One region of the Halomonas sp. NPDC076908 genome, then DNA from elsewhere that is predicted to be linked to it. Evidence: predicted binding sites of a transcription regulator. Region 1 holds the regulator's gene; each other region holds the start of a gene.
What was found. Region 1 encodes LexA, which represses DNA repair genes until DNA is damaged. Its sites were predicted from a motif close to TACTGTNTANNTANACAGTA; they were not measured.

Region 1 (5,626 bases):
CAGGCCTGGCAGCGCTGGTCGCTCCAGGCAGTGCGTATTATCCATCGAGTAGGTTACTTGGCGCCAGGTGACCCTATTGTGCGAGTGTTGGTTGCCAGTGCCCATCGCCGAGAGGCGTTTGAAGCCTGCGATTTTATTATGGACTTTCTAAAAACCCAGGCGCCTTTTTGGAAGAAAGAGCACTCTACTCAAGGCGAGTATTGGGTTAAAGAACGGCACTCCGATCAACTAGATGCAGCGCGTTGGAGTTAAGACTGCCGCATCGCTGCGCTATTAGCAATGGTGCAATGCTATCGGTTAATCGCGCTTCCATACGAAGCAGGCTCAGGCATTTCTGCGGCCATGATTTGTAAATGTACTTCCGGCAGGTGTTGCATGTGATCAGCCAGCCAGTGAATGAGCCGTGGCTGTAGCGCTTGACGTAAATCAGCTAACGTATCCGCGGCAATCGCCTCAAGCTGATCATCAAGCCACTCGCTAAAGCTATCTTCGTCAAGCGGACTGGCACCTGATGCATCCAGCATTAGGCGTCCAATCCGAGACCAGCCGGTGGCGCTTGCGGTAACCGGTAGGGCTAAATATAAGCTACCACGGCGTGCTGTATGAGTTGCGCTGCTCTCAAGCCCTGGGTGGGGTACAACGCTGTTCTGGCTGACAATACAGGGCGGCTGTGGGTAGCGCGCCTCGCAGCGCAAGCCGTGACTATCAAAGCAGATTAAATCGCCGTTGACCGGTGCTAGCGGGGCGCTGATACTCAACCGCTGGGCGATTTCCTGATGGGCTTGCTGATGCCGCGCCTCACCATGGACGGGCATTAGATGACTAGGCTTAATCCACAGGTAAAGTTTAATTAACTCTTCCTGAGCAGGGTGGCCAGTGGCATGTAACTCAGGATTGGTGAATTCATCGTAAAGGCGCACGCCTAAGTGAACTAAGCGCTTTTTTAACTGTTCGATTGGCCGTTCATTACCTGGAATCGCTTTAGCTGAAAAAATGATGTTGTCACCGGGCTCCAGTTCGACAAAGGGATGGCGTCCCTGAGCAAGGCGCTGAAGGGCAGCGCGAGGCTCTCCCTGGCTGCCAGTGGCGATAATCACCACCTCATCCGGTGGCAGGTAGCCTAGGTCATGATTGGGCACCAGCGGTGGTAAATCATCCATATAGCCTAGCCCGCGCGCCACGCTGACCATCCGCTCCATTGAGCGGCCCATTAAGCTGATGCGGCGACCGCATTTTTGCGCTGCGCGGCCAATGGCAAGCACCCGTGCCAAATTGCTGGCGAAGCAAGAGACCACCACGCGGCCTTGGCAGTTAGCGATGGTTTTGGCTAATGCTTTGGCCACGTCCCCCTCGCTGCCGGAGTGGCCGGGCATCGGAGCGTTGGTCGAGTCGCCCACTACTAAATCGATGGGTGCAAGGGCCCTAAACTGTGTAGCGCTCATCGGCGTGCCGATAAGCGGCTCAGGGTCAAGCTTCCAATCACCGGTGTGTAACACGCGGTAACCGCCCGCCAGCATTACCAATGCGCAGCTTTCTGGAATGGAGTGGGTTAAGAGTAAATAGCGTAACGTGAATGGCCCACTTTCCAGTGCTTCGCCAGGTTCAATCACCTGTATAGCTGCACTGCTAAGACCATGCTCGGCAAATTTTAATCTCAACAGGCCCGCCGCAAGAGGGGTGGCATAAATGGGGCAGTTCCACATTGGCCACAGCCAAGCCACAGCGCCAATATGATCTTCATGACCATGGGTGATAAACAGCGCTTTAGGGGTAATGCCTAATGCTTTTGGGGTATCAAGGTTAGGCACCTGTAGCGGCGAGTTAGGAAGATCCTGGCGAATCATCATGCCGCAATCAACGGCTATCCAGTGGTCATCATAGCCGTAGAGCGTTAGATTCATTCCAATTTCACCACATCCCCCCAGCGGCAGTAAGCGCAGGGGGGGGCGACGACGGGGACGAATTTGAACGCGAGGTGAATGCATTAGTTATAAAAAACCTAAAAAGTAATGCCTTAACTATACGGGAAGGCAGGGGCGGCTAACAATCATCCAGGGCCTTCCGATACACTACGTAACCCAGTCTCACGTCCACAGTCGCGGGATTGTGAGACTGGTTTGGTAATCAGTCGGATTGAAATAGGTCAAGAGTAGCTCACATGTCCCATTATTATCGTTTAGTTGTTTCCTGTCCTGATCGGGTAGGTATCGTTGCAAGTGTCTCAAGCTTTATTGCTCAGCAGGGCGGCTCTATCACTGAAGCAAGTCAGCACTCCGATCTAGAAACCGGCTGCTTTTTTATGCGCTACGAAATTTTAGCGGATTCAGTGGGCATGTCGGTGGAAGCGCTGCGAGCTGCGTTTGAGCCGGTGGCCAGCGAGTTCAATATGCGGTGGTCGCTGGTGGATACACAGAAGCGTCGTCGTGTAGTGCTGATGGTGTCGCGGGAGTCACACTGTCTGGTTGATCTGCTTTACCGTTGGCAGGCAGGAGAGTTGGATTGCGATGTTGTCAGCGTTATTTCCAACCATGATGATATGCGTTCGCTAACCGAGTGGTACGGTATCCCTTATCACCATGTGCCGGTTGACCCTGAAAATAAGCAGGCATCGTTTGCCCAGGTTCAGGCTGAAATAGACGCTGTTCGCGCGGATTGCGTCGTGCTGGCGCGCTATATGCAAATTCTTCCGCCTGAGTTATGCGAACGCTATGCAGGAAGAGTAATTAATATTCACCACAGTTTCTTACCCTCTTTCGCGGGCGCGAAGCCATACCATCAGGCTTATCAACGCGGCGTTAAGCTCATTGGTGCTACCTGCCACTACGTGACCGAGGAACTCGATGCGGGCCCTATCATCGAACAGGACATTCACCGGGTAAGCCACTGTCATACGCCCACAGATTTAGTCCGCTTTGGACGTGATGTTGAGAAAGCAGTGCTTGCGCGCGGCTTACGCTGGCATTTAGAAGATCGCGTAATTGTTCATGGCAACAAAACGGTTGTTTTCAGCTAACAGCTCATCATAACGCTCACTCACCAGGGAGGCTGCCATGTCATTTGCGCAAAGTGTATTAGCGCCCTGGGCGCTATTGCTCACTTCGCTACTCTCGCTATGCGTTATGGTTTGGGCTCTCTGGCGGCAGCCGTGGCAAGCATTAATTGACGATACGGAGCTTCAGCACCGCTGGCTGGGCGCGACTCTGGCGGTGGTGCTGATGTGGCAGCTACGCGCTCAGGCGGTCGACTGGCTAACGCTGCATCTGGTATTTACCGCCTTAATGACGCTGATATTCAAAGTGCCCTTGGCTTTGATCAGCAATGTCGTGATCAATGTGGCAATGGTTATTATCGGCCGCAATGAGTGGATGCTATTAGGGGCGAATGTGCTGGTGACGGGGATTGTGCCAGCGACTATCATTGGTGTGGTCTGGCGGTTGGTAGACCGCCGCCTGCCAGATAACTTAATGGTCTTTCTGTTTGCGTGTGGTTTCTTCGGGGCCGCATTAGCTACGCTAGGGGGCGGGCTTACTGTAGTTTTGCTGATCATTGTCGCCGGAACCGATCCTGACGCGATTTTTCTAGCTCAGGAGTACGCTCGCTTCTTGCCTCTGCTCATGCCGTCAGAGGCCTTTATTACCGGCATGCTGCTGAGTATTCTGCTGGTCTACCATCCTGATTGGGTGGCCACTTTTAATGACCACCGTTATATCGATATGCAGTAGAGGGCTGTTGTTAGCCGAGCGCTTGGCCATTGCCTCCACGAATGACGCCAACGCCAACGCCTTCGATCTCAAGAGATTGTGAGCGTAGATCGATTTCAATCGGAGCGAAGTCATTATTTTCAGCAAACAGGGTTACCTGATGTCCTTGGCGTTTAAAGCGCTTAACCGTCACTTCATCATCCAATCGAGCTACAACGATCTGCCCATCGCGTACTCGCTCTGTGCGGTGAACTGCCAATAAATCGCCCTCTAAAATGCCGATATCCTTCATGGATAGTCCGCGTACCCGAAGCAGGTAGTCTGCTTTAGGCGTGAAGTATTCAGGCGGTAACGGGCAGTAGCGATCAATGTGTTCGGCGGCCAAGATTGGGCTTCCAGCGGCCACTTCACCAATGACCGGTAAGCCGGTGGGATTTGAATCCACGTTTGCAGGCAGCGTAGCGACAGTAGGATCGATAGTTTCCTGCGGCTCTTGGTTGGGCAGCCGGATACCGCGCGACGTATTGCGGATAATTCGAATCACGCCTTTACGTTCTAGCGCGCGCAAGTGCTCTTCAGCAGCATTTGGCGAGCGGAAGCCAAGCGCTTTAGCAATCTCAGCGCGTGTTGGAGGGTAGCCAAATTCGCCCATAGTCTTAACGATAAAATCAAATACATGCTGTTGACGAGCGGTTAGCGGACGCGACATACCAGACTCCATAAATAGTGAATAGACAGTAACAAATTAAAGGGTGACTAAGTTATAAGTGTTTAAGTATACAGTATGTTCCTCTGTCCAGTATATGGCTCGTCAATACTCATATTTATCTCGCTTGGAACGTTCTCAATTGTTTAAAACGATATTTTTTCTTAAGCATTGCTTGGTTTTTTTAGTAACAAATCAAGCGTTGAGCCTATCTGAGTTATGGCATAGTATTTTGCTATGTTTTAAACACCCGTTTCCCTGGAGAGCGCCATGGCTCAATCTGATACGGTGACACGTATACTCGACACCGCTGAAGTGCTGTTTGCAGAGCGAGGTTTCGCTGAAACTTCGTTGCGCAACATCACTAGTAAAGCGCGCGTCAACTTAGCCGCTGTGAATTATCATTTTGGCTCCAAGAAAGCATTGATTCAGGCCGTTTTTTCGCGCTATTTAGACCCCTTCACTCAGCGATTTCATACCGCACTTGATGAGCTGGAAGCGACCCATGCAGGGCAAGTGATTCCGCTTGAAACCCTGCTTGAAACCATGGCAAACACTGTCCTTGCGGTGCCTGCCGAGCGCAACAGTTTAAAAGTGTTTATGCGCCTGCTAGGCCTTGCCTACAGCCAGGCCCAGGGACACTTGAGGCGCCATATTCAGCAAGAGTATGGTGACGTATTCACACGCTTCACTGAGCTAGTACGTAAAGCCACGCCGGATCTCCCTGACGCTGAGCGCTTTTGGCGGCTACACTTTATGTTAGGTACAGTGATCTTTACGCTTTCAGGTTTGGACGCGCTACGCGACATTGCTGAAAAGGATTACCACGAACAGGTCACCGTTAGAGATTTAGTTAGACGGCTGCGGCCCGTCGTGGTGGCAGCCATGAACGCGCCGTTACCTCTTGCTTTAGAAGAAGGAAATCATGCAAACGCCCAGGCTAGCTGAGCTACCTCCCACTGAAAGCATCTGGCTGGAAATTGATACAACTCAGCAACAGTTGCGCTGTTGGCGCGGGCCTAAGGTGTTGCATGAGTGTGCTATTTCTTCAGGTGCTGCTGGAATTGGTGAGCGTAACGGCAGTGGTAAAACGCCTCATGGTTGGCACTATGTTCGAGCAGCTATCGGCGAAGGCTTGCCAGAAAATGCGGTGTTTCGCGGCCGCCGTTGGACAAGTGAAGTGCTTACCCCAGAGCTTGCCGATGTGCATCCAGCGCGC
Region 2 (5,626 bases), on a different contig from region 1:
AGCGCCTTTATCTGCCATAAGCTCAGCTGAATTTAGCTTGCTAGCGGCATCGTATACCTGGGCGTTCATCCACTCGTTATAAGTGGCCATTAGCTTTAAGTGTTGTTGAATTTTCATGAGTGCAAAGACCTTTCCATGTCAAAAACAGCATTCCTGTCAAACGCTTAGATAACGTCGTTATCGCCCCCCAGCGACATCAATAAACGACCCGGTAACGTATGAAGCTTCATCCGAAAGCAACCAAGCAATGGTATTTGCCACTTCCTCTGCGGTACCACCACGTTGCATGGGAATTTGCGGTGCTAAACGGTCTACTCGACCAGGCTCACCACCATCGGCATGCATATCAGTATAGATAAAACCGGGACGAACCGCGTTAATACGAATCCCCGCAGCGGCCACTTCGCGCGACAACCCTTTGGTCAGGGTATCCATAGCCCCTTTTGATGCGGCGTAATCCACATACTCAAACGGCGAGCCTGTTTGGGAGGCAAGCGATGAAACATTAACGATGGCGCCACCTGATGTGAAGCGTCTAACAGCTTCTCTCGAACAAAGAAAACAGCTAACCACATTGCTATTAAGTACATGGTTGAAACGCTCAAGCTCGATATCAACCAGTTTAGATTGAGTGAACAGAACGCCTGCATTGTTAACCAAATGTGTCACATTGCCAAAGTGCGCTTCTGTTGCATCAAATAGACGGACCACCTCAGTTTCACTGCTAACATCCGCTTGGTGAGCAAACGCTCGGCCGCCAGCACGATTAATACAATCAACCACCTCATCCGCCCGTGCGCTATTAGCAATATAGTTGACGCACACTGCATAGCCTTTAGCCGCCAGCAATTTTGCAGTCGCAGCACCGATACCCCGGCCACCCCCAGTCACAATCACCACTTTCGACATAATCCCCCCTTTGATGCTTTTGGTCACAAACCTACCATCAGATTAACCCTGTGGCCGTTACTTGGATAGCTTCCCTTTTACCATCCATCAGGCGTTGCCACCGACGCACTATTGATTTCTTTCACTCACACAACTACTGTATATAAAATCATGCAAAAAAAAGAGGTGGATCTATGGCATCTCTTAGCCAACCAGACCAACCAACGGTCTATAAGGGCCGCGGAGCTACTTACGATCCGCATAACCGTTTTGCGCCTACCCGCAGCGAGACGGAAGACGACGGTTGGTGGCGGGAGAAAACATCCACCACGATCGCCACAGAAGTACGCGAAGAAGTAAGCAAAAGCGCTCTTTCCTGGAACAAGTCGCCAGATTTACCTTTTGACCGCTCACTGAATCCTTATCGCGGCTGTGAGCATGGCTGCGTTTACTGCTATGCACGGCCTTCACACGCCTATTGGGATTTATCGCCGGGGTTAGATTTTGAAACTAAGCTAATCGCTCGTAGCGGTTTAGTTGAGCGGTTAACGGAAGAACTGTGCCATCCGAACTATATCTGTAGGCCGATTAATCTGTCTGGTAATACCGACTGCTATCAACCGCTTGAAGCTAAACACCAAACCACTCGACAAATACTTGATCTACTGCTGGCATGCCGTCATCCCGTTACGATTGTGACTAAAAGTACCCTGGTGCTGCGGGACTTAGAGCTGCTATCCGAAATGGCCGAGCACCGTTTGGTCCGCGTATTTGTGAGCTTAACCAGCCTGGATGCTAATCTAAAACGCACCTTAGAGCCACGGGCGGCATCGCCTCAGGCGCGCTTACGGGCGATTCGCGAACTGAACACGGCGGGCATTCCGGTGGGCACGCTGATTTCGCCAGTGATCCCCGGACTAACCGATCATGAAATCGAAAAGCTTTTGGAAGCGGCCAGCCGCGCGGGCGCCCGCACCGCTGCTTGGATGCTGCTGCGCTTACCTTATGAAGTCGCGCCGCTATTTGAAGCCTGGCTAGAAGCGCACTACCCAGAGCGCGCCGCTAAAGTGATGAGCCTAATGCGCCAGTGCCGCGGCGGTAAAGCTTATGATGCCAAGTTTGGAAAGCGCTTTCGCGGTGAAGGGGTATTTGCGGATTTGATTGCACAACGTTTCGCCCGTGCCAGCCGCCAATGGAACATGCAGGATCGCACCGAGCAGGGCTTAAATACGCGAGATTTTAGACCACCGCGGGCACAAGGGGATTTATTCATTTAAGCTAACAGAAACGTTAATAAGTTCGCTGCCAAGGAAGCCCAATGCCCGATCTTAGCAAAACCAAATCAAGCTTTTATCGCCGCTTATATGTAGCGCATTTGATTGAGCAAGGGGTGGCTAGCGTACCCATGCTGATGGAAGCCACCGGCATGCCGAGGCGAACCGCACAAGACACGATTGCCTCTCTAGCTGAGCTGGATATCGAGTGTGTATTTATGAAAGACGAGGGCGAGCGCCATAATATTGGCCGCTACCAAATTCGTGACTGGGGCGCGATAGATCCCCACTGGGTGGCCCAACATGCTGAGCGGCTTAAACAAGCACTTGGCTATTCATGACAAGTGAGAGTAAACCGGTCGTTTAAGCCTCATCATGCGGATCTGCCCAGGCCAGACGTGCGGCGTTAAGAGTCACCGTCAACGAACTAGCCGCCATGGCTAGAACGGCGACTAGCGGTGGTATCGCCATGATTATCACCAGCCCCAACGCCAAAGTGTTATAGAGCGCCGAAAAGAACAGATTTTGAACCATCACGCGCCGGGTGCGCTTGGCAACGCTAAGTAGCTTCACAACACCGCCAATCCCCGGCTTCATTAGCTGCGCCGAAGCCCCTTCTCGGGCGGCCTCGCTAGCGCTTAATGGTGCGATACCCACATCGGCCGCCGCCAGACTCAAGGTGTCATTTAAACCATCTCCCACGTATAGCGTTGGCGATGGCAGCCCTTGCAATAGTCGCGCTTTAGCTTCAGGTGAGCGCTGAGCGTAGCAAGCTTCCCGGGCTAACCCAACCCGTTCGCCTAACCAACTCACCGCACCCTGTCGGTCACCGCTGATCATCGCCACCACATAACCTGAAGCGATAAGGCGTTTGACACTAGACTCAGCATCGCTCACCGGTTGATCGGTGAGATAGAGCGTCGCTAACCAGCCCGCCTCATCGGCTACCATTACTTGAGAAGCAAAAGCCAGAGTGACGTCTTCCGCCTCGGGAGGAAGCGCAATGCACTGACTAGCAAGCCACTTAGCGCTACCTAGGGTTAACCATTCACCGCTACTTAATCGTACACGGCGCCCTTCCCCTGGCGATTCGTTTACTTCTATACACTGCTCGGGATGCTGGCCACGGTGATTATCCGACCAGCGCACTAACGCCTGCGCGAGCGGGTGCTCACTTCCCACAACGGCGACACTGAGCTTGCGTTGTAACGTGGGTAAATCAATTCCCTGCCGCGCCTGCCAGTGAAGCACCGTATGGCTACCGGTGGTTAAGGTACCCGTTTTATCCAGCGCGACCGAGCGAATACGCGCCAAGGTTTCGAGGGCAGCAGGATCTCGCAGTGCAATACCCTGCTGCATGGCTTGCCCACTCCCCGCAAGACTTGCTAGCGGTACTGCAAGCCCCACGGCGCAAGGGCATGCCACAACTAACACCGAAAGTGCGCGCACAAAGGCATCTTCCCACCCCACCCCAAATAACAACGCAGCGGGCAGCGTAACCAGCGCGAGGAGGAGCGCTAAGGGACTTAACCAGGCGGCAAAGCGATCAGCAAGCTTCTGAAGCTCGCCTTTTTTGGCTTGATAACGACGCATTTCATCGCACAGCTTATCCAACCGGCGCTTACCTACCCCCGCGCTTACCTGCATCACTAAGGGTGTGGCGCCGAGATAGCGGCAGCCAGCATATACGGTCTGCCCGGCATTAAAGTGGCGCGGTAAGCTTTCACCGGTCAGTGAGGCGGTGTCGATCCATCCTGGGCCTTCTAGGGTTCCATCAAGGGCCACCAGCTCACCGGGAGCTAGCTCCACGCGCATCCCGGTGTGCACTTCAGCTACAGGTCGTGATATCCAGGCTTCCTCTTGCCAAGCCGTTATGTTCACATCAGGCAGTGCCAGGGCATCCAGTGCTTTTAGCCCACGGTGGCGGCAAAGCGTTTCCACCAGCCGTCCTACCAACAAAAGCACAATCAGCATGACGGCCGTATCGAAATACACTTCAGACGAGTCGCGCCAGAGCAGCCCAAATGAAACGATCACCGCTCCAATAACCCCAAGACTGACCAAAACATCCATACCGGGACGTTTAGCCAGCAGCGTGCGCCATCCGGCACGATAAAAAGGCACACCAGAGAACAGCACCACAGGAAGCGAAAAAGCCCCCGACACCCACGCCACCACTAACTCGACCTGCTCACTAGGCAGTGCACCGGCGTAAATCAGCAATGAAGCCAGCATGGTCCACATGCCAAATAGCGAGCCGACCATCAGCCGAAGCGTTAAATAGCGGCTCTCCTCATCTAATCGCGCATGGGCATCTGCCACCGGCTCGAGTTCAGTCAGCCGGTAGCCCAGGCGTTTTACCTTTGGGGCAAGAGTTGCTAGTTGCGTCACGGCGGCAGTGCCATTGATACAGAGGGTGGCACTTGGATAGTGCACGCTAACATCACGTACACCATCAAGGCGTTTGAGGGAGCCCTCCACGGCTAGAGCGCAACTGGTACACCACATGCCGTGGAGGGTATAGAGCTTTTCTTCCTCGCTGTGAAGCGTCGTGCTTACAGGCAAGGCGGAATGCCGATAATAGGCAACGCTGCGAATAGTACGCCTAGCGTTGAAAACAGATATAGTCCAGCGGAAACTGCTGCATTAAAGCGTAAGCGCCCTTCATGACGTTTTGCTTCGCGGCAACAGCCCAAGGTTAACGCTGCCAATAACGCAATGGATACGATACTAACCAGCAAAAGGATGGCATTAACCAGGGTAAAAACACCCTGCTCGGGGGCAGGCGGTGCCACAGCACAGGCCACCGCATGCCCACCATAAACAGCGACAAACCAGACACACCAAAGGGTTAAGCCAATCACAAAATGCAATGGATGAGTTAAGTGCAAACGCTGCATAGTCGACGTCATCAGCTTAGCTCCCTATTACGCGTGGCAGTACTGCAAGCGCGCCCACCAGTATCCAGAATGTCACTACGTTATAACGCCACAGCTGGGCAACCACCGCGGGCTCGAAGGGTGCATGAGCGCCCACATAGCCATAACCGACCCGCAAGCCCTGCATTAAGGTAAGAATGGCACCCAAACCACCATGGAAAAGAGCATATATCAGCCCGACCATCATGATTGCATCATGCGCTGTTTCCGTCACCGCCAAGTCTGCACTCAGCAACACCCACAGCGTAATCGCTACCTGTACAAAGCCCAGGGCACTAATGGTGTACATGCCAATCGCTAACCCAGCGTCGCGTTTTTGGCGCAAGCCGCGCACACATTTTTCCAATAACCCGGCGCCGAAGGTGAGTGCCACACCCGCTACGATAAGGGCAATCAGTGACAGCGGCGAGGTCTCGGGCATACGCCACTCGGGTGACACCGTCCACAGGTAGAACCAGCCAAATAGGTAAGACATAAAAAATGAGCCATTGGCGAGCATCGTGATCGACATCGCCCATAAACCAG
Region 3 (5,626 bases), on a different contig from region 1:
GTCATTCGCTCTTCAACCCAAGCGAGCCGTTCAGGGTCTAATTCGGTTGTACTCGCCAAACGATTCAGCTCACTGGAGGCTTCTTCCACCTGTATCCGCGCATCGCTCAGCATCGCAAGAGTGTTTGCCAATGTGCCTTTGTCGCTACCCGGCAAAGCGCTTAGGTGAGCAAAGGCTTGGTTTAGTAAGGAGTGCGCGCCGCCTTCATCGCTAGCGCAGCAGTCAGCCGCAAACTGAGTTTCACGCAGCGTCTCTTCAGCATGGGCTAGAGTGTGTTGCTCTTCCTCAAGTGTGGCTAATTCACCCTCGGCTAACCCCAGTTGATCGAGTTCTTCAACCTGGTAACGCAATAATTGCCGCTTTGCTTCTACTTCGCTGCCTTCTTCGCTTAGTTTTTTAAGTTTGCGTCGAGCATTGCGCCACTCACGAAAGGTATCGGCTAACTGCGCGGTGGCACCGTTGAGATCCGCATAATCATCTAGCAGCGTCAGGTGCGTCTCTTCGCGCATTAGCGCGTGATGGGCATGCTGACCATGAATTTGAATGAGCTGCTCGCCCAGCGACTTTAAATCGGAAATAGTCACAGGATGACCGTTGATCCACGCTTTGGAGCGGCCACTCGCCGTTACCACCCGGCGCAGTAAGCACTCGTCAGTGGGTAGCTCTCGGGAGTGAAGCCATTCCACAGCGGCAGGCAGGTGCTGAATATCAAACCGTGCGGAGAGATTCGTACGCTCGCGGCCGTGGCGCACGCTGCCGGCATCGGCACGCTCGCCCAGGCATAGCCCAAGCGCCCCAAGTAGAATGGATTTTCCCGCGCCGGTTTCCCCGGTAATCGCGGTCATGCCGCCGGTGAGATCGAGCTCTAAGTGGTCGACAATGGCGAAATCTTGAATGGCAAGCTGAGTAAGCATAGCGCCTCCTGAGGCGGTTCAGCACAGAAGCTGGATACTTATCCAATAGTTGTTGATTTATACAGTAGTTAATAACTCACTTCAATGCACCTCTTGAGATGGAATTTATGGCCCCCATATAGCCAACATAGTTAGTTAAAACTTCATTTATTTGCGTCTGGCCTAGGGTGGCAGCGCGTTACTTTTTAGGAGCACGACATGGCAAAAGAGCCGCAAACACCGTTGGACGACGAGCTGGCCCGCCGTGAGCACGAGGCGGATGGTGCCGAGCAGGCCGCTGAGCAAGAGGCTGAAGCGCGCCTGATGGAAGGTGAGCTAGAGGGACTGATTAACGATGAAGAGCCCTTGGAAGGCAGCATTGATAATCCTGAAGCGGAAATGCTGGCTGCCCAGGTAAGTGAGTTAGAGCAAAGCCTGGCTGAGGCCAAAGACCAGACTTTGCGCGCCGCCGCCGAAGCACAAAACGTGCGCCGTCGCGCTGAGCAAGAAGCGGAAAAAGCCCGCAAGTTTGCCCTAGAGAAATTTGTTAAAGAGTTGTTGCCTGTGGTGGATAGCCTGGAGAAGGCGCTTGAAACCATGAAAGAAGGGGCCTCAGACATTCATCGCGAAGGCGTTTCCATGACCCTGAAGATGCAGCTTGATGTGCTCAACAAGTTTGGCGTTGAGAGCGTTGAGCCACACGGCGAGCCCTTCGATCCCCAGGTGCATGAAGCAATGGCCATGGTGCCCAACCCTGATCTTGATCCGAACACCGTGATGGACGTTATGCAGAAAGGCTATTTGCTCAATGGTCGTCTAGTGCGCCCGGCCATGGTGGTGGTGAGTCAGAAAGCCAATTAAATAAATGGCAACACAAGGTGTGAAAAAAAGCCTTGAAAAGCCAGCGGTGGCCCCCAAATAAAGGGCAACCCAGCGGGGAAACCCGCAGATAAGCTTTAAAAGCTAAATTTTCAGTTTTTTGTTTATAACTACCAAATTCGAGGTTATTGCTATGGGACGTATTATTGGTATCGACCTGGGCACCACTAACTCTTGTGTGGCCGTGCTCGATGGTGACAGCGCTAAGGTGATTGAAAACGCCGAAGGTGGCCGTACCACACCATCCATTATCGCTTATACCGATGATGGAGAAACGCTGGTAGGTCAAGCGGCTAAGCGCCAAGCGGTAACTAACCCAGAAAACACCCTGTACGCCATCAAGCGCCTGATTGGCCGTCGCTTTAAAGACGACGTCGTCCAAAAAGATATCAAAATGGTGCCGTACAAAATCACCGAAGCTGATAACGGTGATGCCTGGGTAGAGGTAAAAGGCAAGAAAATGGCTCCTCCGCAAGTAAGTGCGGAAGTGCTGAAGAAAATGAAGAAGACCGCTGAAGATTACCTTGGCGAGCCGGTGACCGAAGCGGTTATTACCGTGCCTGCTTACTTCAACGACAGCCAGCGTCAAGCCACTAAAGACGCAGGTCGCATTGCGGGTTTAGACGTTAAGCGCATCATCAATGAGCCAACCGCTGCCGCACTGGCCTACGGTATGGACAAATCGCGCGGCGACAAAACCATCGCCGTGTATGACCTGGGTGGCGGTACTTTCGATATTTCTATCATCGAAATTGCTGACGTTGACGGCGAAACTCAGTTTGAAGTGTTGGCCACCAACGGCGACACCTTCCTGGGCGGCGAAGATTTTGACCTAGCATTGATCAACTACCTGGTTGACCAGTTCAAGGCCGATAGCGGTATTAATCTTTCTGGCGACAACCTGGCCATGCAGCGCCTGAAAGAAGCCGCTGAAAAAGCCAAGATTGAGCTGTCTAGCGCTCAGCATACTGACGTGAACCTGCCTTACATCACGGCTGATAACACTGGCCCGAAACACCTTAACGTTAAGGTGACGCGCGCCAAGCTTGAGTCGCTGGTTGAAGATTTGGTTCAGCGTTCGCTTGAGCCTTGCAAAATGGCGCTGAAAGACGCTGGCCTGTCAGCATCGGAAATCGACGAAGTAATCTTGGTCGGTGGTCAGACACGTATGCCGATGGTGCAGAAGAAGGCGGCTGACTTCTTCGGTAAAGAAGCACGTAAAGACGTCAACCCTGACGAAGCGGTTGCCGTTGGTGCAGCGATTCAAGGTGGCGTACTGGGCGGTGACGTTAAAGACGTGCTGCTGCTCGACGTTACTCCGCTAACCCTGGGTATCGAAACCCTGGGTGGCGTGATGACGCCGCTGATCGATAAGAACACCACCATCCCGACCAAGAAGACACAAACCTTCTCAACCGCGGATGACAACCAAACGGCCGTGACCATTCACGTCGTTCAGGGTGAGCGTAAGCAAGTTGCGCAGAACAAATCGCTGGGTCGCTTTGATCTCGCCGACATTCCGCCTGCCCCACGCGGTGTGCCGCAGGTTGAAGTTGCCTTTGATCTGGATGCCAACGGTATCTTGAACGTATCGGCGAAAGACAAAGCCACTGGCAAAGAGCAGTCCATTATCATTAAAGCCTCTAGCGGCTTGTCGGACGAAGAGATTGATCAGATGGTTCGCGATGCAGAAGCGCACGCGGAAGAAGATAAAAAGTTTGAAACACTGGTACAGCTGCGTAACCAAGCCGATGGCATGATTCACGCCACGCGGAAAACACTGGAAGAAGCAGGCGACAAAGCGACGGAAGACGAGAAGCAAACGATTCAGACCGCAATCGCCGAGCTTGAAGAAGCGATTAAAGGTGACGATGCTGACAACATCCAGAAAAAACTGGATGCGTTGACCGAAGCCTCCGGCCAGCTAGCGCAGAAAATGTACGCCGAGCAGGCGGAAGCGGCTCAGCAAGAGGGTGGTGAGGGCGAAAGCACAGGCTCCAAGCCAGAAGATGACGTAGTTGACGCCGAGTACGAAGAAGTCAACGACGATCAGAAAAAGCAGTAATTAACCTCTTTCTGCCAAGGAAAGCGGTGACGCGGGAGCTAACTCCCGCGTTGCTGTTTCCGCGGCCAAGACGCACATAGCTAACCAGGAGGCGTAGGGCCTATGTCCAAACGCGATTATTACGAAGTCCTGGGTGTTGAAAAAGGGGCCGATCAGAAAGAGATCAAGAAGGCCTATCGCCGTTTGGCGCAAAAATTCCACCCTGACCGAAACCCGGACGATAACACTTCAGCGGAAAAATTCCGTGAGGTGTCTGAAGCCTATGAAGTGCTTAGCGACGGCGAAAAGCGCGCTGCCTATGACCAGTTTGGCCATGCAGGCGTTGACGGCCAAGGCGGTGGTTTTGGTGGCGGTGCGGGTGCCGGCGACTTTAGCGATATTTTCGGCGATGTGTTTGGCGATATTTTTGGTGGCGGTGGTGGCCGTCGTCGTGGCCCCAATGCCCCGGCACGTGGTTCCGACCTTCGCTACAACTTAGAGCTGGATCTGGAAAGTGCTGTTGCTGGCACCACGGTCGATATTCGCGTACCGCGTCATATTGAGTGTGACCGTTGCGATGGCGGCGGTGCTGAACCCGGTTCCAGTAAAGAGACCTGCCCTACCTGTCATGGTCATGGCCAAGTGCGCATGCAGCAGGGCTTCTTTGCCGTTCAGCAAACCTGCCCCACCTGTCATGGCTCTGGGCAGCACATTAAAGTGCCGTGCCATAAGTGTAATGGTGAAGGACGTGTACGTGAAACGCGCACGCTTTCCGTCAAGATTCCGCCCGGTGTGGATACCGGTGACCGCATTCGCTTAAATGGTGAAGGCGAAAGCGGCGTTAACGGTGGCCCGCCTGGTGATCTGTACGTGCAGGTCGCAATCAAGCCGCATCATATTTTCCAGCGTGATGGTAAACACCTACAGTGTGAAGTACCGATCAACTTCGTTGATGCAGCACTAGGTGGCGAGCTTGAAGTACCCACACTCGATGGTCGCGTGAAGCTGAAAATTCCGCCCGAAACCCAAACAGGCAAGCTGTTCCGCCTGCGTGGTAAAGGCGTGAAGCCCGTGCGTGGCGGTGTAGCAGGCGATCTTCTATGCAAGGTCGTGGTTGAAACACCGGTGAAGCTTAACGACGAGCAGCGCGATCTACTGCGCCAGCTACAAGAGAGCTTCGATGGCAGCAATAGCCACAGCCACTCGCCCAAGAAGACCGGCTTCTTCGACAGTGTGAAAAGCTTTTTTGAAGATATGAAGTCTTAGGTTCTAGAATGATCTGTAGTTAGCTGTTTTGTTCAAAAGCCCTCGGTTCGCCGGGGGTTTTTGCTATCTAAGGAATGCTAAGCGCAATGGAACACCTTGAAGATAGGCCCGCCATGGGCATTGGGTTGCGGGTGCTGTCAGGCCTGCTATTTACCGGCATGTTGGTGTGCATTAAAGCAGTCAGTGAAGAAGTGCCAGTGGGGCAATCGGTTTTTTATCGTTCGCTGTTTGCACTGCTGCCTATCGTTGTTTTTCTTGTGCTCCGGCGTGAGTTTCCTCAAGGGCTAGCGACGCGCCGCCCGTTGGGGCATGCGCTGCGATCTGGGCTGGGAGCGGCGGCGATGTTTGCCTCCTTTGCGGCGGTGGCACTGTTGCCGGTTGCTGAGGCGACCCTGCTCGCCCAGCTAACGCCGGTCTTTATGGCAGTGGGTGGCGTGCTGCTATTGGGGGAGCGCTTTTCGCTTTATCGCGCGGGCGGCATTGTGTTGGCGCTGGCTGGCGTTGCAGTGCTGATCTTACCTGGGCTTGGGGCCAGTTCAAGCAA
Region 4 (5,626 bases), on a different contig from region 1:
GTCACTTAACTCAGTTTCCTGCGGAACTGAGAAACTCTTATTGGCGGCCCTGGAGCGCGGAAGCAACTGCCTTGAAACGGGACGCTTCCTGATTAGCTATCGTGAGGGCATGCTCGAAGATGGCATTAAAGCCCTGAAGGCCCAGAACTTTCGAGTGGCTGACGCGCGGGATTTTGCCGATCAAGCGGTTAATTTGGAAGATGCCGGGGATGCCGAAGCCATGGTCTTCCCAGAGCTTGGGGTCGCGCTAGTGGGCGGTGATGCCTTACAGCTACATGGAATGAGCATGCACGATCCTATCGCTGCAGACAGCCCAATCGAAATCATTGAGCCTGAGTACTTTGCGTTTTCAGAAAGCGCTGAGTACCTGCGGGGCTTTTTACGCGCCGCCAGCATCATTGCCCATGACCTGGGCGCAGAGCTAGATATGGGTGAAGCCGAAGAGGAGCTTGAGCCTGACGAGCTAAAGGCAACTTGGGGGTTAACCCAGTGCAAGGTGTTACAAAGCCGGTGGAGTGGCACCGGTATTAAAGTGGCGGTGCTTGATACTGGGATGGACCTGGGCCATCCAGATTTCGTTGGCAGGGAGTTTGATACCCGATCTTTCGTTGGCGAGCCTGTCCATGATATCAATGGCCACGGAACCCACTGTATTGGCACAGCCTGTGGCCCCCAAACACCCTCTGGAGATACGCCTCGTTACGGCATCGCTTACGGCTCTCGCATTCAGGTAGGTAAAGTACTCACCAACTCAGGAAGCAGTACCGGGGCAGGGGTACTGGCGGGTATGAACTGGGCCGTCGCGAATCGGTGTGAAGTTATCTCTATGTCCCTTGGCAGTCAAAGCCCAGTGCAAGAAGCCTATACCCACGCAGGGGCGGCGGCACTTCGCAATGACTGCCTAATTATCGCCGCTGCAGGAAACTCCGCTACAAACACGGGTGCGCCGGCCAATTCACCGACCATTATGTCGGTTGCATCGCTAGACACTAACTTGAAGCCTTCAAGCTTTTCGAATGCTGGCAAGATCGAAATTGCCGCGCCGGGCGGGGATATATTTTCGTCTTGGCCGCGTCCCATTCACCATAAAACGATTAGCGGAACGAGTATGGCGACGCCTCACGTGGCTGGCTGTGCCGCGCTTTGGGCAGAATCCGATGCCTCGTTACGTGGTACGAAACTCTGGCAACGACTGTTGGATTCAACGCGGCAGCTGCCATTTTCCGAGTCCCAGGTAGGGGCGGGTTTGGTCCAGGCTCCCTAACAAAGAAGGGTTATCTTTAGGCAGTGGCCCACGTTGGCGCTGCCCTGGGAACTGACTTCAAAGGTATGATCTATGCCAAATATTGAGCTTTGGATTATTACGGTTTCTCATGAACAATCGATCAAGGAAATCGCTACGCGCCTAAGTGCTGAAGGGTTAACTATCAGAGATATACTTGAAGAGATTGGGTGCATCACCGGATCGGCAGATAATGTCACCGTTGAGCGACTCAAAAAGGTTCAAGGTGTGGTAGATATTGCTCCTGATATACAGGTCGATATAGGACCTCCTGGCGCCGACAGTACTTGGTAAACCCGCATACTTCGCACTGCCCCTTAAGTCGTTTGGAAATAATAACGGTGACCAACCCCGCTGGCTGTCTACGCTGGTGGGGTTGCTAATGAATGGACTTATATGAGTGAAACGATGGAAGTGATCCGCAGTGTCGTTATTTCTGAATTTTCCGATTTTAATGACTTGAGTGAATTTATTATTCTGGTCATTCGGTTACTAATGGCTGCCTTGCTAGGGGGCTTGTTGGGGCTTGAACGAGAGCAGAGTGGCAAGGCGGCTGGAATACGTACCCACATGCTTGTCTGCATGGGAGCGGCGTTATTTGTGTTAATTCCCCAACAGTCCGGTATTTCTGATGCGGAGATGAGTCGGGTTATTCAAGGTGTTATTGCCGGTATTGGTTTTTTGTGTGCTGGAAGTATTATCACTCGTCAGGATAAATTGGCAGCCACAGGGCTAACTACCGCAGCAGGAATTTGGTTTACGGCTGCCATAGGAATAGCCATTGGCTTGGGGCGTGAGCAAACAGCAGTTTTATGTACATTATTGGCTTGGATGGTGCTCTATTTAGTACCTTTCTTCTCACGCTCGGTAACTAAGAAAAAACCTGCCCGTTCAGAGCCGAGTGTCGATGATCCTGGTATCAAATGAGGTTGAGCCGCTAAAGAAGGAGCTACCAAAGCCATGAATAAAATGGAGTCCTTGAACCAAGCGATTCATGAGGAAGTGGCGCTTTTCCCATACAACGCGGCTTGGCCTACCCTATTTGAGCAAGAGCGCGAGCGGCTTCAGCAACTGTTTCCAGGTGATTTTCGGGCGATTGAGCATATCGGTAGTACCGCCGTGCCTGGCCTTTCGGCCAAACCGATTATTGATATCCTGGCGGGCGTTGATTCAATCGCGCGCGCCGATGAATTGATGGAGCCGCTTTGCCGAGCTAGCTATGCCACATCAATGGAATACAACGCTTCGCTAGTAGAAAGACGTTGGCTAATGCGGTTTGCAAACGGGCGCAGAACCCATCACTTGCACCTTATGGTGTATGGCGGTGAAGAGTGGAACCAGCGCTTGGCGTTTCGCAATCGCCTTCGTCAAAGCGCTGAGCTAGCCCGGCAGTACGGAAACAGAAAGCGGCGGTGGGCAGAGGAATTCAAAACGGATAGAGAGGCCTACACCGCGGCAAAAGGGAGTTTTATTAGGGATGCATTGCTAGTTCAAAACGTGCCAAAAGTGCATTAGGGAGCGGATGTCCGTAAGTAGCGATAGCCGCTTCTCTGTTTGTCGAATGCCTATCGGTCGAGTAGTAGAGCAAGCTTTTCAGCTTGTCTTCTTTCTGCTTCCGGTACTTCTCCTTTTGGTATAACGCTTTCTCGGCTTATCGGAACGTTTTGTGGGTGTGCCAGCGCCAGTTTCACCCTGAGCGGTTTGAAGACTCTGCCTTAATTTGGCTGCATCGCTGTGGGTGAGCAGGGCGCGTAAGTCGTCTAGTAATGCTTGCTGGAAGGCGCCAGGGTCATCTTGCTGTTCGGAAATCGCCCGCAGGCGCTGCTCCCATAATGCGGTACGCTCTGGGGTGCTCACGGCGCTTGGCAGAGCGGCGATTAATGCACAGCCAAGCCTAGTAGCGCGCAGAGCTTTTTGTTGACGAACTAAGTAGCCGCGCTGCACCAGGGTTTCAATAATGCCTGCACGGGTGGCTTCGGTGCCCAGGCCATCGGTGTCGCGCAGGGTGCGGCGAACGGCGGAATCATCCACGTAGCGGCCGATATTCATCATCGCTTTGATCAGGCTGGCATCGGTGAAGGGTTCCGGCGGGCGGGTTTCCTTCTCCTCAACGCCCGCGCCTAGCGCTTGGCAAGGCTCCCCTTGAGTCAGCGGCGGTAGCGGTGGGGCTTCATCGCGAGTAGTGAACAGCGGTTTCCAACCCGGGTCGAGAATACTTTGGCCACGGGCACGGAAGGCCTCGTTAAGCAAAGTGAATTCGGCTTTGACTTCGAAGGTACGTAGCGGGCGGTAGAACTGCGCCATCACGTTGCGTACCACCAGCCGAAGCACATGGCCTTCGGTGTCGGAAAGCTGACTGAAATCAGCCGGTTTTCCGGTAGGCGCTATGGCGTGGTGCGCACCTACCTGCTTGTCGTTCCAGGCCTTTGAGCGCAGAGTGAAGTCAGCGCCATTAAGCCACTGTTGAAGTGTTTCATCGTTCTGGCAGGAGCTGGAAAGACTGCGTTGGGCAAGCTGAAGATGATCTTCCGGCAGGTAGCGGCAGTCTGAACGCGGATAAGTAATCAGTTTGTGGCGCTCGTAAAGTCGCTGACAAATGTCCAGCACCACCTGGGCAGAGAGCCCGTAACGGCGGGCGGCGTCTACCTGTAGGGCAGAGAGCGAGTAGGGCAGCGGCGGAGCCTGGCGTTTCTCTTGCTGATCGAGTTTGGTCAGTTTGCCAGATGCGCCGGGCAGCTGAGCGGCCAAAGTGTCAGCGGGAGTGCGATCAATTAAGCGCCCTTGGTCATCTAGCGGCTCGTGCTCTTTAGGTGCCCACCAGGCACGCAACTGCCCCTGGGCAACCCTTAAATCCACCCATAGCGGATAAAAGGGGTGGGGGACAAAGTCACGGATGGCGTTGTCGCGGCGCACGATTAGCCCCAGTACAGGCGTCTGTACGCGACCAACAGAGAGCACGCCGTCGTGACCCGCTTGGCGGCCGGTGAGTGTCCAGGCGCGGGTAAGGTTAATGCCATACAACCAGTCAGCACGGGAGCGTGCCTGTGCAGCTTCAAACAGCGGCTGGTACTCAACGTTAGAGCGCAGTTTCGCCAGTGCTCGGCTGACGGCTGGCTTGTTAAGATCGCTAATCAGTAGCCGCTGCACTGGGCCGCGATACTTCATGTACTCAATCACTTCCTGAACCAGCAACTGGCCTTCGCGGTCAGGATCGCCTGCGTGTACCACATCCGTCGCTTGTTTAATCAGCTTGCGAATCACCGCTAGCTGACCACGCGCTTTCGAGCGGGGCATTAGTTTCCACTGTTGCGGCACGATAGGTAGCCGATCCAGCCGCCACTGCTTATCAGCGGGGTCATAGGCTTCGGGTGGTGCCTGCTCCAGCAGGTGGCCCAGGCACCATGTTACCGTCGTATCACCGCACATAATGGCACCATCCTGGCGCTTGCTAGTGCCCGGTAACGCTTCGGCAATGGCTTGGGCGAGGCTGGGTTTTTCGGCAATTATCAGGCGCATAGCAGCGGGGCCTTCATCGTATCCATCGGTGGCGGCTATAGTAGCAGACGCTTTGGAGGTTAGGTTGAAGGGGAGAGGATAGTGATGCGGCAAGTTATCAATGCTGTTAAGTTGTATAGATTGTGTATAAATAATTGAGTGTAGTTAGTTTTAAGGGGCATAACCAATGCGTGAGCGCGGCAGAACACGACGCTTGATGGGGTTAGGGGCGCGTACCGGTGGTGCGCTGTTGAAGACACGGCTCGGCGGCCAAGCAGATTGGCGGGCACTCGGCGAAGCGCTGTTTGAGGGGTTATCTGAACTCAAAGGCCCGGCCATGAAGCTTGCCCAAATCATGTCTCAATGGGATGACCTGCTACCGCCTGACCTAGCTGAGGAGCTCGCCCGCTTGCAGCGTCAGGCCGAACCTATGCCCTGGTCAAAAATTCGTGAAGCTTTGGCGATGCAGTATGGAGATATTGATCACTACTTCAGTGAGATTGAAGAGCGTCCGTTTGCCAGTGCCTCAATGGGGCAGGTGCACCGGGCAACCACCCATAAAGGTGAAACCATTGTATTGAAAGTTCAGTACCCTGGCTTGGCTGAGGTATTAGAGAGTGATTTGGTTCAGGTGCGGCGCATTATGCGCTTAGGTCGCTGGTTCAAAGTGCCCCAGGCCAGACTGGACGCGCTGTTTGATGAGCTTGCCGAAAGCCTGCGTGGGGAGTTGGATTACCATGCAGAAGCTGATGCCCTGGCGCGTTATCGCGAGCGCTATAAAGATGATCCGAGACTAGTGATTCCTGAGCCGCTACCAGCACTTTCCGGGCAGCACGTACTAGCGATGCG

Region 2: a site for LexA is predicted at 1,044-1,063, ahead of ACQKE4_RS09230 (PA0069 family radical SAM protein). Genes of this name have one in related genera too.
Region 3: a site for LexA is predicted at 962-981, ahead of recN (DNA repair protein RecN). Genes of this name have one in related genera too.
Region 4: a site for LexA is predicted at 4,900-4,919, ahead of ACQKE4_RS11850 (DNA topoisomerase III). Genes of this name have one in related genera too.

The regions. Positions count from the first base shown of each region.
Region 1 covers NZ_JBNNIW010000014.1:40,992-46,617, reverse strand. The annotation lists gene moaE (molybdopterin synthase catalytic subunit MoaE) at 1-252, shown strand, start outside; gene ACQKE4_RS10285 (ribonuclease J) at 291-1,901, opposite strand; gene purU (formyltetrahydrofolate deformylase) at 2,159-3,013, shown strand; gene ACQKE4_RS10275 (energy-coupling factor ABC transporter permease) at 3,051-3,722, shown strand; gene lexA (transcriptional repressor LexA) at 3,733-4,410, opposite strand; gene ACQKE4_RS10265 (TetR/AcrR family transcriptional regulator) at 4,678-5,355, shown strand; gene ACQKE4_RS10260 (L,D-transpeptidase family protein) at 5,333-5,626, shown strand, end outside.
Region 2 covers NZ_JBNNIW010000012.1:57,186-62,811, reverse strand. The annotation lists gene ACQKE4_RS09240 (DinB family protein) at 1-117, opposite strand, end outside; gene ACQKE4_RS09235 (SDR family oxidoreductase) at 178-909, opposite strand; gene ACQKE4_RS09230 (PA0069 family radical SAM protein) at 1,083-2,165, shown strand; gene ACQKE4_RS09225 (winged helix-turn-helix domain-containing protein) at 2,207-2,503, shown strand; gene ACQKE4_RS09220 (heavy metal translocating P-type ATPase) at 2,526-4,670, opposite strand; gene ACQKE4_RS09215 (hypothetical protein) at 4,718-5,074, opposite strand; gene ctaD (cytochrome c oxidase subunit I) at 5,079-5,626, opposite strand, start outside.
Region 3 covers NZ_JBNNIW010000026.1:41,181-46,806, reverse strand. The annotation lists gene recN (DNA repair protein RecN) at 1-914, opposite strand, end outside; gene grpE (nucleotide exchange factor GrpE) at 1,113-1,754, shown strand; gene dnaK (molecular chaperone DnaK) at 1,906-3,837, shown strand; gene dnaJ (molecular chaperone DnaJ) at 3,940-5,082, shown strand; gene ACQKE4_RS14685 (DMT family transporter) at 5,169-5,626, shown strand, end outside.
Region 4 covers NZ_JBNNIW010000018.1:11,633-17,258, forward strand. The annotation lists gene ACQKE4_RS11830 (S8 family serine peptidase) at 1-1,264, shown strand, start outside; gene ACQKE4_RS11835 (hypothetical protein) at 1,337-1,576, shown strand; gene ACQKE4_RS11840 (MgtC/SapB family protein) at 1,679-2,209, shown strand; gene ACQKE4_RS11845 (GrpB family protein) at 2,243-2,797, shown strand; gene ACQKE4_RS11850 (DNA topoisomerase III) at 2,876-4,798, opposite strand; gene ACQKE4_RS11855 (ABC1 kinase family protein) at 4,965-5,626, shown strand, end outside.